2 regions of the Streptomyces pluripotens genome follow, and region 2 is predicted to be linked to the other one. Evidence: riboswitches for the same ligand, from Rfam matches in the RefSeq annotation. Region 2 holds a riboswitch; the other holds the start of a gene.
The links. Region 2 has a riboswitch for glycine ahead of gcvP (aminomethyl-transferring glycine dehydrogenase). Riboswitches for the same ligand answer to the same signal wherever they lie in the genome.

Region 1 (7,170 bases), 4.4 Mb from region 2:
CTCGGACTCGCGCAGGTCGACCAGGATCAAGTGCACGTCGGTGCCGCCGGACAGGACGTTCACGCCGGCCGCGCGGGCGTCGGACGCCGTCAGACGCTCGGCGAGGATGCGAGCACCGTCCACGGTCCGGCGCTGGCGCTCTTTGAACTCTTCGCCCGCCGCGACCTTGAAGGAGACGGCCTTGGCCGCGATCACGTGCTCCAGGGGACCGCCCTGGAAGCCCGGGAAGACGGACGAGTTCAGCTTCTTGGCGAAGGCCTTCTTCGCGAGGATGATGCCGCCGCGCGGGCCGCCGAGGGTCTTGTGGGTGGTGGAGGTGACCACGTCCGCGTACTGCACCGGGTTCGGGTGGAGACCGGCGGCGACCAGGCCCGCGAAGTGCGCCATGTCGACCCACAGGTGGGCCTCGACCTCGTCGGCGATCCGGCGGAACTCGGCGAAGTCCAGTTGCCGCGGGTAGGCCGACCAGCCGGCGATGATCACCTTCGGGCGGTGCTCCTTGGCGAGCCGCTCGACTTCGGCCATGTCGACCAGGCCGGTCTCCACGTCCACGTGGTACGCGACCACGTGGAACTGCTTGCCGGAGAAGTTCAGCCGCATCCCGTGGGTCAGGTGGCCGCCGTGCGCCAGGTCCAGGCCGAGGATGGTGTCCCCGGGCTGGGCCAGCGCGAACAGCGCCGCCTGGTTGGCGGAGGCACCGGAGTGGGGCTGCACGTTGGCGTACTCGGCGCCGAACAGCTCCTTGATCCGGTCGATGGCGATCTGCTCGGCGACGTCGACGTGCTCGCAGCCGCCGTAGTAGCGGCGGCCCGGGTAGCCCTCGGCGTACTTGTTGGTGAGGACCGAGCCCTGCGCCTCCATCACCGCGAGCGGCGCGAAGTTCTCGGACGCGATCATCTCCAGCGTGGACTGCTGGCGGCTGAGCTCGGCGTCGACCGCGGCGGCGATCTCCGGGTCCAGCTCGTGCAGGGGGGTGTTCAGGACAGTCATACGGCTACGACTCCTTCAGGACTCTTCAGCCGGCGGCGTGGGCGGCGTACTCGTCGGCGGAGAGCAGGTCGGCCGGCTCCTCCGTGACGCGTACCTTGAACAGCCAGCCGTCTTCGAAGGGGGCGGAGTTCACCAGCGAAGGGTCGTTGACGACATCCTCGTTGATCTCGGTGACCTCACCGGTGACCGGCGAGTACAGGTCGGATACCGACTTCGTCGACTCCAACTCGCCCACGGTCTCGCCCGCGGACACCGTGGAGCCGACCTCGGGGAGCTGGGCGTAGACGACATCGCCGAGCGCGTTGGCCGCGAACTCGGTGATGCCGACCGTCGAGACGCCGTTCTCGGCGGCCGACAGCCACTCGTGCTCCTTGCTGTAGCGCAGCTGCTGGGGGTTGCTCATGACCTGGATTCTCCTGTACGCGCGGGAGGGCTGATGAAGGGGGGACTGCTGGAACTGCTCGTGAGCAGGGAAGTGTGCGCAGAGTCACGTCAGGGGACGTTCCGCGCTCAGTGTCACTTCTGGCGCTTGTAGAACGGCAGCGCCACGACCTGGTACGGCTCGTGGCTGCCCCGGATGTCCACGCCGACACCCGCGGTGCCCGGCGCTGCGTGCGCCGCGTCGACATAGGCCATGGCGATCGGCTTGCCCAGGGTGGGGGAGGGAGCTCCGGAGGTGACCTCGCCGATCACCTCGCCGCCGGCGACCACGGAGTACCCGGCGCGCGGCACTCGGCGGCCTTCGGCGATCAGGCCGACCAGGACCCGGGGCGGCTGGGAAGCAGCGCGCTCGGCGGCCTTCGCCAGCGCGTCCCGTCCAACGAAGTCACCCGCCTTCTCGAACTTGACCACGCGGCCGAGGCCGGCGTCGAAGGGGGTGAGGGAGGTGTTCAGCTCGTGCCCGTACAGCGGCATGCCTGCCTCCAGGCGCAGTGTGTCCCGGCAGGACAGGCCGCACGGCACCAGGCCGACGCCCTCGCCCGCCTCGGTCAGGGCCTGCCATAGCCGCACGACGTGCTCCGGCTTCACGAACAGCTCGAAGCCGTCCTCGCCGGTGTAGCCGGTGCGGGCGATGAGGGCCGGGACACCGGCGACCGTACCGGGCAGACCCGCGTAGTACTTGAGGCCGTCCAGGTCCGCGTCCGTCAGGGACTTCAGGATGCCGGGGGACTCGGGGCCCTGCACCGCGATCAGCGCGTAGGCGTCCCGGTCGTCACGTACCTCCGCATCGAAACCGGCGGCCCGTTCGGTCAGTGCGTCCAGCACCACCTGGGCGTTGGAGGCGTTGGCCACGACCATGTACTCGGTCTCGGCCAGCCGGTAGACGATCAGGTCGTCCAGGATGCCGCCGTCGGCCTGGCAGATCATGGTGTAGCGGGCACGACCGACGCCGACCGAGGCGATGTTGCCGACCAGGGCGTGGTTCAGGAAGACGGCAGCCTCGGAGCCGGTCACGGTGATCTCACCCATGTGGGAGAGGTCGAACAGGCCAGCCTTGGTCCGCACCGCGATGTGCTCGTCGCGCTCGGAGCCGTAACGCAGGGGCATGTCCCAGCCGGCGAAGTCGGTCATCGTCGCACCGAGCGAGCGGTGCAGCGCATCCAGCGCAGTATGACGGAGTTCAGTGGGTTCGGTACTGCTCATCGGTCGGTCGTCTCCCAGGGAAGGCGGACGGGGCGAGGAACGTTCCTCCCCATCTGTCATCGGAACCTGAGAGGTTCGCCACGACCGCCACGGGGACGACCACGGCTTGCACCTTGGGTGGAGCCACTGTCACAGCAGCCCGCTTTTCAGATGTGCCTCGCCCGCGCGGTAACGGGGCCTGAGAGATTCAAGGGAGGGACTTGCTCCTTCGGCGCCCCAGCGGCCTGGGGACTCTCCCGCGCGGATTCAAGCGGCCGGTATGCAGTTGGCCGGCACATCATTGCACGCCGTGGCCCCGCCCGTCAGGGTCACATCTGTAACCGAGCCGTGGCGGTATGCGCACCGAACCACCGACATCGCCTCATTACCCTCCCTTTACGTGTGGTGGGCACGGGAACGGCCAAGTCCGTAGGGGAGGACGATCATGGTGAAGAGGACCACCGGGTACGTCACCGCCGGTGCCGTGGTGTCGGGGCAGCCCTTCGCCCCGGCCCATGAGAGCTGCTCCGAGCCTTCCTCCGCGGTCGTCCGCGATCTGCGCGGCCGAGCCGGCCGCAGCCCCCGGGCCCTGGACTTCGGTGCCCGTGACGTGGTCGTGGTCACCGGCCTGCCCGGCAGCGGAAAGTCCACGCTGATGCACCGCACGGCCGTCGGCCAGTGCGTCGATTCCCAGGACACCCGTGAGCGCTTCGCCGCCCGGCTGCCCCGCTTACTGCCGTACGCGCTCTACCGCCCCCTGGTGCGCCTCGTCCACTACAGCCGGCTGTGGCACGCCTTGCGCGCCGAGGAGGCCGTCGTTGTGCACGATTGCGGTACCCAGGGCTGGGTGCGCGGCTGGCTCGCCCGTGCGGCCCGCCGCCGCGGCGGCATCCTGCACCTGCTGTTGCTCGACGTCGCTCCCGAGGCCGCCCGGGCGGGCCAACGCCAGCGTGGCCGGGGGGTCTCCCGCCACGCCTTCCGCCGCCACTGCCGTACGACGGCCCGCCTGCTCGGCGCGGTCGAGCGGGGCCGGGTGCCTGTCGGCTGCGGCTCGGCTGTGCTGCTGGACCGGGCTGCGGCGGACACCCTGAAGCGCATCGGCTTCTTAGGCCGAGCCGGGTCAGCCGGCACTCGCCCTCGGTGATGTCACCGTCACCCGCTAGCCTTCTTCTCCACAACAGCGGTTCCCAGCAGGCGGTAGAGCAGATGGACTTCCCGGCGGACGTTCCCGCGGGCTTCCCCGCACAGGCACACCCCCACCCGCACGGCGGTTGGCCCGGCAATGAACTGGAGGAGGTGCTGTCGGCCTCCCTCGGCATCCCGTCCGCGGGCAGCCGGATCATCGAGGTTCTCGGCCGGAGCTTCCTGTGGATCCCACTGCCCAGCGGCGGGGGCCCGGACAGCGGCCAACTGGACCTGCCCACGCTGGAGATCGACGGCCAGGCGTACGTTCCGGTGTTCAGCTCCGAGGAGCAGCTCCGTCAGGTCTCCGGTTCCCACATGTCGTACACCATCGCACCTGCCGTGGAGTTCGCCCGCGGGCTTCCCCCGCAGGCGGGCATGGCCGTGAACCCGGGCGGTGTGGTCGGCATCCCCCTGCCACCCGAGGCGGTCGCCGAACTGTGCCGTGGGCCCCGCACCCCGCTCGACGGCCCCAGCAGCGGCGGCCGGGTCCGTCTCTTCGAGCCCGACTGGCAGGACGACCCGGTCGACTTCCTCTCCGCCGCCTCCGCCGAGTTCGCCGAGACCGGCGTGGTCGTCACGGCCCGCCGCTGCCTGGCCGCCGTCGAGACGGCAGACCCGGTGATGTTCGTGGGCGTGGAACTGTCGCAGTGGGAGGGCGACCTGCGCGCTCGCCCCCTGGAGGCCCTCGGCCGCGCCCTGGGCAGGGTGCCGGTGCCGTGGCCGGTCAACCTGGTCCTCCTGGACGTGACCGAGGACCCGGTGGCCGAGTGGCTGAAGAACCACGTCCGGCCCTTCTACCAGTACGGCCACTGACGTACCCGAGCGCCGCACGGCCGTGTCCGGTGTGGGTCCCGGCCGCAAACGGGACACGGCCGGTCACGGACGATTCGTACGCGTGCACGAACCCCAGGCCTCACCCCAGTGGGCGCTTAAGCTGTCTTTGAACGAGGGGCTTCCGAAGAAGGGCCGGTACGACAGGTGAGCGCGAGCCACAGTGGCAGCGTCGAGCACATGCTGCGCCAGGTCACGCCCGGACGCTACGACGCGTACGAGGCACTGCTGCGCGCCCTCGCCACCCCGTCCTCCGGCCAGATCTGGATGCTCCTCTGGCACGGCCAGGCCGGTTCCCCGGATGCCCAGTACGGGGACATGGAGGTCGAGGGCTTCCACTACGCCCCCTGTGTGACCTCCGCCCAGGAACTATCCGTCAGCGGCTGGAACCGCTCCTACGAGGTCGTCGACGGACTCGACGTGGCCCGCACCCTCTACCCCGACCACTACGGTCTCTGGCTCAACCCGCACGCCCCGGGCGGCGGTGTCGGCGTTCCCTGGCTCGACCTGCGCCGTCTGGCCACCGGCCTGGGACGTCAGCCCGCCGGCCCCCTGCGCCTCACTGAGCCCGTTATCGAGATTCCGCAGTTCTACGCCCTGCTCGCGCAGAATGCCCACCGCACCCCCGCCTTGCGCTCCCTGCGCCGTGCCTGGGTGCAGCCGGCGCTCGGGGCGCCGTACCTCGCCATCGGCCTGGACGTGTACGACACCTCGCCCGCCGCGGTGGACTCGGTGCGCGCGATGATGCAGCAGTCCATCGGGGTGGTGCCGGAGGGGCTCCCGGTGTCGACGGTCGCGATGACCGACGACTACGACCCGGTGGTGATGTGGATGCGGGCCAGCGCGCGCCCGTTCTACGACCGCGAGGCCCACGTGGGTCCACCGCAACCTCAGCCCCGTCCCGGGTTCCAGGCCCCGCCCCAGCCGCAGGCCCCTGCCGCCGGGTACGGCTATCCGCCGGTGCGCGGCGGCTACTGAGCAGGATTCACGGGACACACGAGTTCCTCTTGTCCTGATTGCCCTTTTTGCTCCGGCGTTGTTCGGCTTACTCTTGTCCGGTCGCCGTGACGTACTGTCCGCATAACGGGAATCCCCAGCTTGCATCACGGTTGCGCATCCATTCACCGTCAAGGCTGGCGGCTGATCGCATCAGCATTGAAGACTCCCCCTTCAAGGGGCGCGGCCCCTGCGTACGAAGGACTGATTGATGCCGCTACCAGCGGCAAGTACGGGCCGGTTACCGCCGGTTGAGAGGGGTCCCAGCCTAATGACGGCACCATTGCACGAGCCGACCGCGGAAGCGGCCGCGGCTGCGGCCGAGCAAGCGGCGGTTGCCGCCACCAATGCGAAGGCCGTTCAGGGGCGTTCCCTGGGGCGGATCGCATGGGAGCGTCTGAAGCGGGACAAGCTCGCCCTGGCCGGCGGCATCGTTGTTCTCCTCCTCATTGTGATCGCGGTGCTCGCGCCGTTGATCACGAGCCTGATCGGGCAGGACCCGGATGCCTACCACGAGTCCCTGATCGACCCGCTGTTCGGAACGCCCAGGGGGTCCCTGGGCGGCATCAGCGGCGACCACCTCCTCGGAGTCGAACCGGTCAACGGCCGCGACATCTTCGCGCGCGTCGTCTACGGTGCCCGCATCTCCCTGCTCGTCGGCTTCCTGTCCGCCCTGGTCGCGGTGGTGCTGGGCACGGTGCTCGGAGTTCTGGCCGGCTTCTTCGGCGGCTGGGTCGACTCGGTCATCAGCCGTGTCATGGACGGTCTCCTCGCCTTCCCGCAGCTGCTGTTCATCATCGCGCTGGTCTCCGTCATGCCGAACGAGATGTTGGGCCTCAGCGGTACAGGCGTGCGCCTGTTCGTCATGATCCTGGTCATCGGCTTCTTCGGCTGGCCCTACATCGGACGTGTGGTCCGCGGTCAGACGCTGTCACTGCGGGAACGCGAGTACGTCGAGGCCGCTCGCTCGCTCGGCGCTGGTCGGCTCTACATCCTCTTCAAGGAGTTGCTGCCCAACCTCGTCGCGCCGATCGTCGTGTACACGACGATGATGATCCCCACCAACATCCTTACCGAGGCAGCGCTCAGCTTCCTGGGCGTGGGCGTCAAGCCGCCCACGGCCTCCTGGGGGCAGATGCTCTCGAACGCGATCGACTACTACGACTCGGACCCGATGTACATGGTGATCCCGGGTGTGGCGATCTTCATCACCGTTCTTGCCTTCAACCTCTTCGGCGACGGCGTGCGTGACGCGCTGGACCCGAAGGGCTCCCGCTGAACTGCTTTACCCCAAGCGACCCGTGGCACTGCTCACGGGGCCTCTCATCAAATCCGGAGGATCCGAGATCGTGACTACCCAACGCACCTCAGGGCGGCGCAAGCAGGCCATGGCCGCTGCCGTCGTGGTCGCCGGGCTGCTGACCACGGCGGCGTGCGGCGGCGGCAAGGACAGCGGCGGTTCGAAGAACGGCGCGGCCGGCTTCGACGCGGCGAACAACAAGGTCGCCCAGGCCTCGCTGGCCAAGAAGGGCGGCGAGCTGAAGT
Region 2 (7,170 bases):
TCACTGTCGACGGCGGCGGACTCACCGCGGCCATCACCAACGAGGCGGTCGCCGACCTCGGCCTGACGGCGGGCTCCTCCGTGGTCGCTCTGATCAAATCCACCGAGGTGTCACTGGCTACGGCACCGGACACGACGACGCCATAGTCCGCCGGGCCCTGGCGTGGGCCGCCGCAGCGCGCCGTGGACACCCGCCGTGAGCGCAGAGGGCGAAAGGCCCCGCCTGGAGGTCGACGACGACCGGGCGGGGCCTGAGCCAGGACTCGCTCAGTCCTCGTACGCGTCCAGCGGCGGGCAGGAGCACACCAGGTTGCGGTCACCGAACGCCTGGTCGATGCGACGCACCGGCGGCCAGTACTTGTCGGCGGCCGAGACACCAGCCGGGAAGACCGCCTCCTCACGGCTGTAGGCGTGCGTCCATGCGCCACCGAGGGTGGCGGCGGTGTGCGGCGCACCGCGCAGCGGGTTGTCCTCCGCCTGCCACTCCCCGGAGCCGACCTTCTCGATCTCCGCACGAATCGCGATCATCGCTTCACAGAAACGGTCCAGCTCGGCGATGTCCTCCGACTCGGTCGGTTCGATCATCAGGGTGCCGGCCACCGGGAAGGACATGGTCGGCGCGTGGAAGCCGTAGTCGATCAACCGCTTGGCCACGTCGTCCACACTCACACCGGTCGCCTTGGTCAGCGGGCGCAGATCGATGATGCACTCGTGTGCGACCAGTCCCCCCGGGCCGGTGTAGAGGACCGGGTAGTGCGGCTCCAGGCGCTTGGCGATGTAGTTCGCCGACAGCACCGCCACCTGCGTGGCCCGCTTCAGTCCCTCCCCGCCCATCAGGCGGACGTACGCCCAGGAGATGGGCAGGATGCCTGCACTGCCCCACGGCGCCGCCGAGACCGGGCCGACGCCCGTCTTTGGGCCCGCGGCCGGCTGGAGCGGGTGATTCGGCAGGTGCGGCGCCAGATGTGCGCGGACCGCCACCGGACCGACGCCGGGACCACCGCCGCCGTGCGGGATGCAGAAGGTCTTGTGCAGGTTCAGGTGGGAGACGTCACCGCCGAAGTGGCCCGGCTTGGCCAGCCCGACCAGCGCGTTGAGGTTGGCGCCGTCGACGTAGACCTGGCCGCCGGCCTCGTGCACCCGGGCGCAGATGTCGGCGACATGCTCCTCGAAGACGCCGTGCGTGGAGGGGTAGGTGATCATCAGCACCGCCAGTTCGTCGCGGTACTGCTCGATCTTGGCACGCAAGTCCTCGACATCGATCTCGCCGTCGTCGGCGGTCTTGACGACGACGACCTTCATGCCGGCCATCACGGCACTCGCGGCGTTGGTGCCGTGCGCGGAGGAGGGGATCAGGCAGACGGTGCGCTGATCGTCCCCGTTGGCCCGGTGGTAGCCGCGTACGGCCAGCAGACCGGCCAGCTCGCCCTGCGAGCCGGCGTTCGGCTGCAGGGAAACCTTGTCGTAGCCGGTGACCTCGGCGAGGCGTTCCTCCAACTCGTGGATGAGGGTGAGGTAACCCGCGGCCTGCTCGGCGGGCGCGAAGGGGTGCAGCTGCCCGAACTCGGGCCAGGTGACCGGCTCCATCTCCGTGGTCGCGTTGAGCTTCATGGTGCAGGAGCCCAGCGGGATCATGCCGCGGTCGAGCGCGTAGTCGCGGTCGGCCAGCCGACGCAGGTAGCGCAGCATCGCGGTCTCGGAACGGTACTGGTGGAAGACCGGGTGGGTCAGGTAGTCGTCGGTGCGCAGGAGCGCCGTCGGCAGGGCGTCCTCGGCGGTCGCGTCCAGCGCGTCGACGTCGGCCTCGACGCCGAAGGCGGACCAGACCGTGGCCAGCTGGGTCCGGGTGCTGGTCTCGTCGCAGGCCATGGAGACATGGTCGGCGTCGACCAGGCGCAGGTTGACCCCGCCGTCCCGGGCGGCGGCGACGATCCCGGCGGCCCTGCCGGGCACACGTGCGGTCACCGTGTCGAAGAACGCACCGTGGACGATCTCGACGCCGCCCGCCCTGAGGCCCTCGGTGAGGATCGCAGCGTAGCGGTGGGTACGCCGTGCGATGGCCCGCAGGCCCTCCGGTCCGTGGTAGACGGCGTACATGCCGGCCATGACGGCCAGCAGCACCTGCGCGGTACAGATGTTGCTCGTGGCCTTCTCACGGCGGATGTGCTGCTCACGGGTCTGCAGGGCCAGTCGGTAGGCCTTGTGCCCGTCAGCGTCGACGGAGACACCCACCAGACGGCCCGGCAAGCTGCGCGCGAACTTCTCGTGCACGGCCATGTATCCGGCGTGCGGACCACCGAAGCCCATCGGCACGCCGAAGCGCTGGGTTGAGCCGACGGCGATGTCGGCCCCCAACTCACCCGGCGAGGTCAGCAGGGTCAGCGCGAGCAGGTCGGCGGCGACGGTGACCAGGGCTCCGAGCTCGTGCGCCTGATCGATGACCGGCTTGACGTCACGTACGGCTCCCGACGCACCCGGGTATTGGATCAGCACGCCGTTGATCCCGCGCTCGGCGATCGCGGCCGGGATCCCCGCGGAGAGGTCGGCGACGACGACCTCGACGCCGGTCGGCTCGGCGCGCGTCTCGATGACGGCGATGGTCTGCGGCAGCGCGTCCGCGTCGACCAGGAACAGGCCCTTCTTGTTCTTGCCCATGCGCCGGGACAGCGCCATCGCCTCGGCGGCGGCCGTGCCCTCGTCCAGCAGGGAGGCTCCGGAGGTGGGCAGGCCGGTGAGATCGGCGACCACGGTCTGGAAGTTCAGCAGGGCCTCCAGGCGGCCCTGGGAGATCTCCGGCTGGTACGGCGTGTAGGCCGTGTACCAGGCCGGGTTCTCCATGACGTTGCGCAGGATGACCGGCGGTGTGAAGGTGCCGTAGTAGCCAAGACCGATCATGGATCCGAGGACCTGGTTGCGGTCGGCGAGCGAGCGGAGCTCAGCGAGCACCTCGGTCTCGGTGCGGGCGCCCGGCAGGTCCAGCGCGTCGGCGTTCTTGATCACGTCCGGAACCGCGGCGGCGGTCAGTTCGTCGAGCGAGCCGTAACCGACCTGCGCGAGCATCTTGGCCCGTGCCTCCTGGTCGGGCCCGATGTGGCGCTGCTCGAAGGGAATGCCCGTTTCGAGCTCGGAGAGCGGAATGCGATGGGCGGTCATTGCGGAGGCCTCCTGGTCTGACGCGACCTTCGAGGGGCACCACGGCGCGGGTGCCCCGACGGCCTCCCCCTCTGTCATCTCAACCTGAGAGCTTCACCGGACGCCCGTGGACGCCGGTTTTCACCGTCGGTGAGAGCGGAAGCCGTCGACACCCGCCCTGCTTTCCAGAGTGACCTCGTCCGTGCGGTACATGAGCCTGAGAGATTCCGGGGAGGATTTGCTCCTTCGGCGCCTCCGAGGTGGTCGGAGGACTCTCCCGCACGGGGTCAGCAGCCGCTGCCAGCCTACCAGCGAGGTCAACGTCCGGACCTTCGAGTGGCCGCCTCGCCAAATGTGCTCTTTTGTAGTGCTTACGGATGATTTGCGACCACGTGGAGGGAGAGGGACCGTGCAGACCGACATCGATCCGCGCAGCCTGATCGGCCGCAAGGCGTTCGACCGCGATGGCACCAAGATCGGCACCATCGACGAGGTGTACCTCGACGACGCGACCGGCGTGCCCGAGTGGGCCGCCGTACGCACCGGCCTGTTCTCCCGGGACGCGTTCGTTCCCCTGGAGCCGAGCGAGCTCGTCGAAGGCACCCTGCACGTCCCGTTCGACCGTGCCCTCATCAAGGACGCCCCGGACTTCGGCGTGGGCCGCCATCTCTCCCCCGAGCAGGAATTGCAGCTCTACCACCACTACGGCCTCGACGTGGCCTCGCCCCCCAGGCTCTCGGACCACGACTTCGGCAGGCTCGCGGGCACCGAGGAGGGCTGAGCCCCGTCTGACGCGGCGCAGTCCCGTTCCGGCGGCCCCGGCACCAGCGGCAGCGGATCCGCCGGTTCAAGATCCGGATCGTCCCCCCGGAAGGTACGCACCCGCCCGGGATCCGACTGGGGCGTCTCGAAGCGCACGGTGACCCGGCCCAGGCCACTGCCCTGCACCCAGCCGTACCCGTGCTCGGCGTGCCGTACGTCCTGCCCGGCGCGCCAGAGTCGTTCGGTGGTCTCCGGCTGCTCCGCCACAGCCTCGGGAACGGCCTCCGCGACAGGGTCCCCTGCCGCCCGCTCGCCCGCCGCCTGCGCGAACAGGTCCTCCTGCGTGTAGTCGGCGAGCCCGGTGACACCGACACCGAGCAGCCGGACCCCGCCCGTGGTGTCCACGGCCTCCAGCAACCGGGCCGCTGCCTCCCGGACGACCGCCGGATCGTCCGTGGGCCCCCTGAGCGTCTCGGAGCGGGTGAGCGTAGAGAAGTCGTATCGCCGAACCTTCAGCACGATGGTCCGCCCTGACAGCCCGGCCCCGCGCAGCCGCCCCACGCACCGGTCGGCGAGACGCTGCACTTCGATACCCACCCGCACCCGATCATGGATGTCCACGTCGTAGGTGTCCTCGACCGAGACCGATTTGGTCTCCCGCTCGGCCACCACGGGCCGCTGGTCGCGCGCCAGGGCCATGGCGGACAACGCGTGCCCGTGCGCCTTGCCGAGCAACCGCACGAGTTCGTCCTCGCCGGCCTCGGCCAGCTCCTCGACCGTGGTGATTCCGGCTCTGCGCAGATGATCCCCGGTAGCCGGCCCGACTCCCGGCAGGGTGCGCACCGGCATCGGCCCCAGCAGCGCTTGCTCCGTGCCCGGCTCGACGAGCACCAGACCATCCGGTTTGGCCTGCTCGGAGGCGATCTTCGCGAGCATCTTGGAGGCAGCCAGCCCCACCGATCCGGTGAGACCCGTGGCGGCCCGGATGTCCGCACGCAGTTTCGACCCGGCCAGTCGCGCCGATTCCCCGTCCCAGGCCGATCCACCGGCCTCCAGATCGACGAACGCCTCGTCCAGGCTGAGCGGCTCCACCAACGGTGACAGCTCCCGCAACAGCCCCATCACCTGCTCGCTGACCGACCGGTACAGACCGAAGCGCGGCACCAGGTACGCGGCATGGGGTGCCAACCGGCGCGCCTGGGCCGTGGGCATCGCGGAATGGACCCCGAAGATCCGCGCCTCGTACGACGCGGTCGCCACTACTCCGCGCGGTCCGAGCCCGCCCACGACGACCGCCTTTCCCCGCAGACTCGGCTTGGACGCCTGCTCCACCGAGGCGAAGAAGGCATCCATGTCGAGATGCAGGATCGTGGGCGCGGTTCTCACACCTACGATGCTGCACCACGGCACTGACAATGCGGTGGCGCCGGAGGGTGCCGAATCGTGGGCCGGCGGTCAGACCGCCCGGTTGCGGCGGCGCGCCAGTTCGTCAGCGGGGTTGTGGCCGACGAGCGTCTCGCCCGTGTCGATGCGTTCTCCGTGCAGCTGGGAGAGCGCGCTTTCTACGTCCCGCCACACCACGCCCACCGCGATCCCGAAGACACCCTGACCGCCCTGGAGCAGGGCGTGCACCTCGTCCGGCGAGGTGCACTCGTACACGGTGGCGCCATCGCTCATCAAGGTCATCCGCTCCAGGTCCCGGAAACCGCGTTCTCTGAGGTGCTGGACCGCGCTGCGGATGTTCTGGAGCGAGACCCCGGTGTCCAGGAACCGCTTGACAATCTTCAGGACGACGACGTCCCGGAAGCTGTACAACCGTTGCGTTCCCGACCCGTAGGCCGGGCGCACGCTCGGCTCGACCAGGCCGGTGCGGGCCCAGTAGTCAAGTTGCCGGTAGGTGATACCGGCGGCCGCGCAGGCAGTGGGCCCGCGGTAGCCGATCTGCTCGGACGTCATCGCCGCCGCCCCTCCGCCGTCCGGCACCGCCCTCGGCCGCTGCGGAGCATGACCGGCCGCGCCGCTGGGTTGGGGGTACCCCCCGCTCTGACGTGACCGAGAGCTCTGGGCCGGGTACGGACCGCTCTCCCCGAAACCGGGTTCGGGGGCACCCCCAGCCGTACCGTCGCCGCTGGTTCTCACGCCGACCTCCGTCCTTGACCTGCCTTCTCGACGGTAGGCAGTCACCAGGGGTGCGTCAACGATCGCCACACTCGGCACGCCGAGTGACAATCACCCAAGGAGTGGTTTTCCGTGCCCCACCGCGGGGAAAGGCTAGCTGAATGCGCTCGCCGGGAGCCGTAGGACGCTCTCAATGGACGGTGGCAATTGCCCACCCGACCCGTCGGGCACGGCCGGTTTCCCGCCCGCGGACTGAATCCGGCGGGCCGGCCCCTCACCGGCTCCTGGTGCTCACTGGCTGCTGGTCCCGAAGTCCTCGGGCGAGATCTGGTCGAGGAACTCACGGAACTTCTCCACCTCGTCCTCCTGCTCGTCGGGAATCGCGATACCCGCATCGTCCAGGACCGTGTCGCTGCCGTAGATCGGCGTTCCGGTGCGCAGGGCAAGCGCTATGGCATCGGAGGGACGGGCGCTGACCTCGACTCCGCTGGCGAAGACGAGCTCCGCGTAGAAGACCCCTTCACGCAGGTCCGTGATGCGTACTTCGGTCAGCTCCTGGCCGACGGCCTCCAGCACGTCCTTGAACAGGTCGTGGGTCAGCGGTCGCGCGGGGGCCATGCCCTGTTGGGCGAAAGCGATGGCCGTCGCCTCCCCCGGCCCGATCCAGATGGGGAGGTAACGGTCGCCTCCCACTTCTCGCAGGAGCACGATCGGTTGGTTGGAGGGCATTTCGACCCGGACACCTACGACATCGAGCTCGTTCACACAGCAACCCTAGGCCGTGGTCGGGACGTTTGGGTAGTCGGGCCGGGAACAGGTGCCCGATCTGGCCGCCCCGGGGCCCTCGGTGTCAGGGCAGCCGCACCCCGAGGGCAGTCGTCACCAGGGCCGTGTGCAATCGCACGGTGAGCACGGCCAGCTCCTTGGCACGGGCTTCGGCATGCGCCCTGGTCTGTGGGTTGCGATGGCGTCTGAGGGGGGCCACGATCTGATCGACGAGACCCGCCTCGCGGTCGGCGGCGGCCTTCATCACCCGCAGGTGGCGCGGCTCGATCCCGAAGCGGCCCAGCTCGGCGACGAGGGAGGCGACCGTGACGGTCTCGACGTCGTAGACCCCGTCCGCCAGGGGAGCGATGAGCCCGTAGGACTCCCACTCCTT

Region 1: linked by a shared signal. The riboswitch ahead of gcvT (glycine cleavage system aminomethyltransferase GcvT) and the one ahead of gcvP (aminomethyl-transferring glycine dehydrogenase) in region 2 are both predicted to bind glycine.

What each region holds. Positions count from the first base shown of each region.
Region 1 covers NZ_CP021080.1:5,259,185-5,266,354, forward strand. The annotation lists gene glyA (serine hydroxymethyltransferase) at 1-990, opposite strand, end outside; gene gcvH (glycine cleavage system protein GcvH) at 1,016-1,393, opposite strand; gene gcvT (glycine cleavage system aminomethyltransferase GcvT) at 1,507-2,634, opposite strand; glycine riboswitch at 2,678-2,790, opposite strand; glycine riboswitch at 2,791-2,883, opposite strand; gene LK06_RS23755 (AAA family ATPase) at 3,062-3,757, shown strand; gene LK06_RS23760 (enhanced serine sensitivity protein SseB) at 3,820-4,611, shown strand; gene LK06_RS23765 (enhanced serine sensitivity protein SseB C-terminal domain-containing protein) at 4,810-5,607, shown strand; gene LK06_RS23770 (ABC transporter permease) at 5,897-6,904, shown strand; gene LK06_RS23775 (ABC transporter substrate-binding protein) at 6,975-7,170, shown strand, end outside.
Region 2 covers NZ_CP021080.1:845,030-852,199, forward strand. The annotation lists gene LK06_RS03605 (TOBE domain-containing protein) at 1-146, shown strand, start outside; gene gcvP (aminomethyl-transferring glycine dehydrogenase) at 267-3,152, opposite strand; glycine riboswitch at 3,327-3,421, opposite strand; gene LK06_RS03615 (PRC-barrel domain-containing protein) at 3,541-3,912, shown strand; gene LK06_RS03620 (DNA polymerase IV) at 3,834-5,279, opposite strand; gene LK06_RS03625 (MerR family transcriptional regulator) at 5,349-6,032, opposite strand; gene LK06_RS03630 (bifunctional nuclease family protein) at 6,303-6,776, opposite strand; gene ftsR (transcriptional regulator FtsR) at 6,862-7,170, opposite strand, start outside.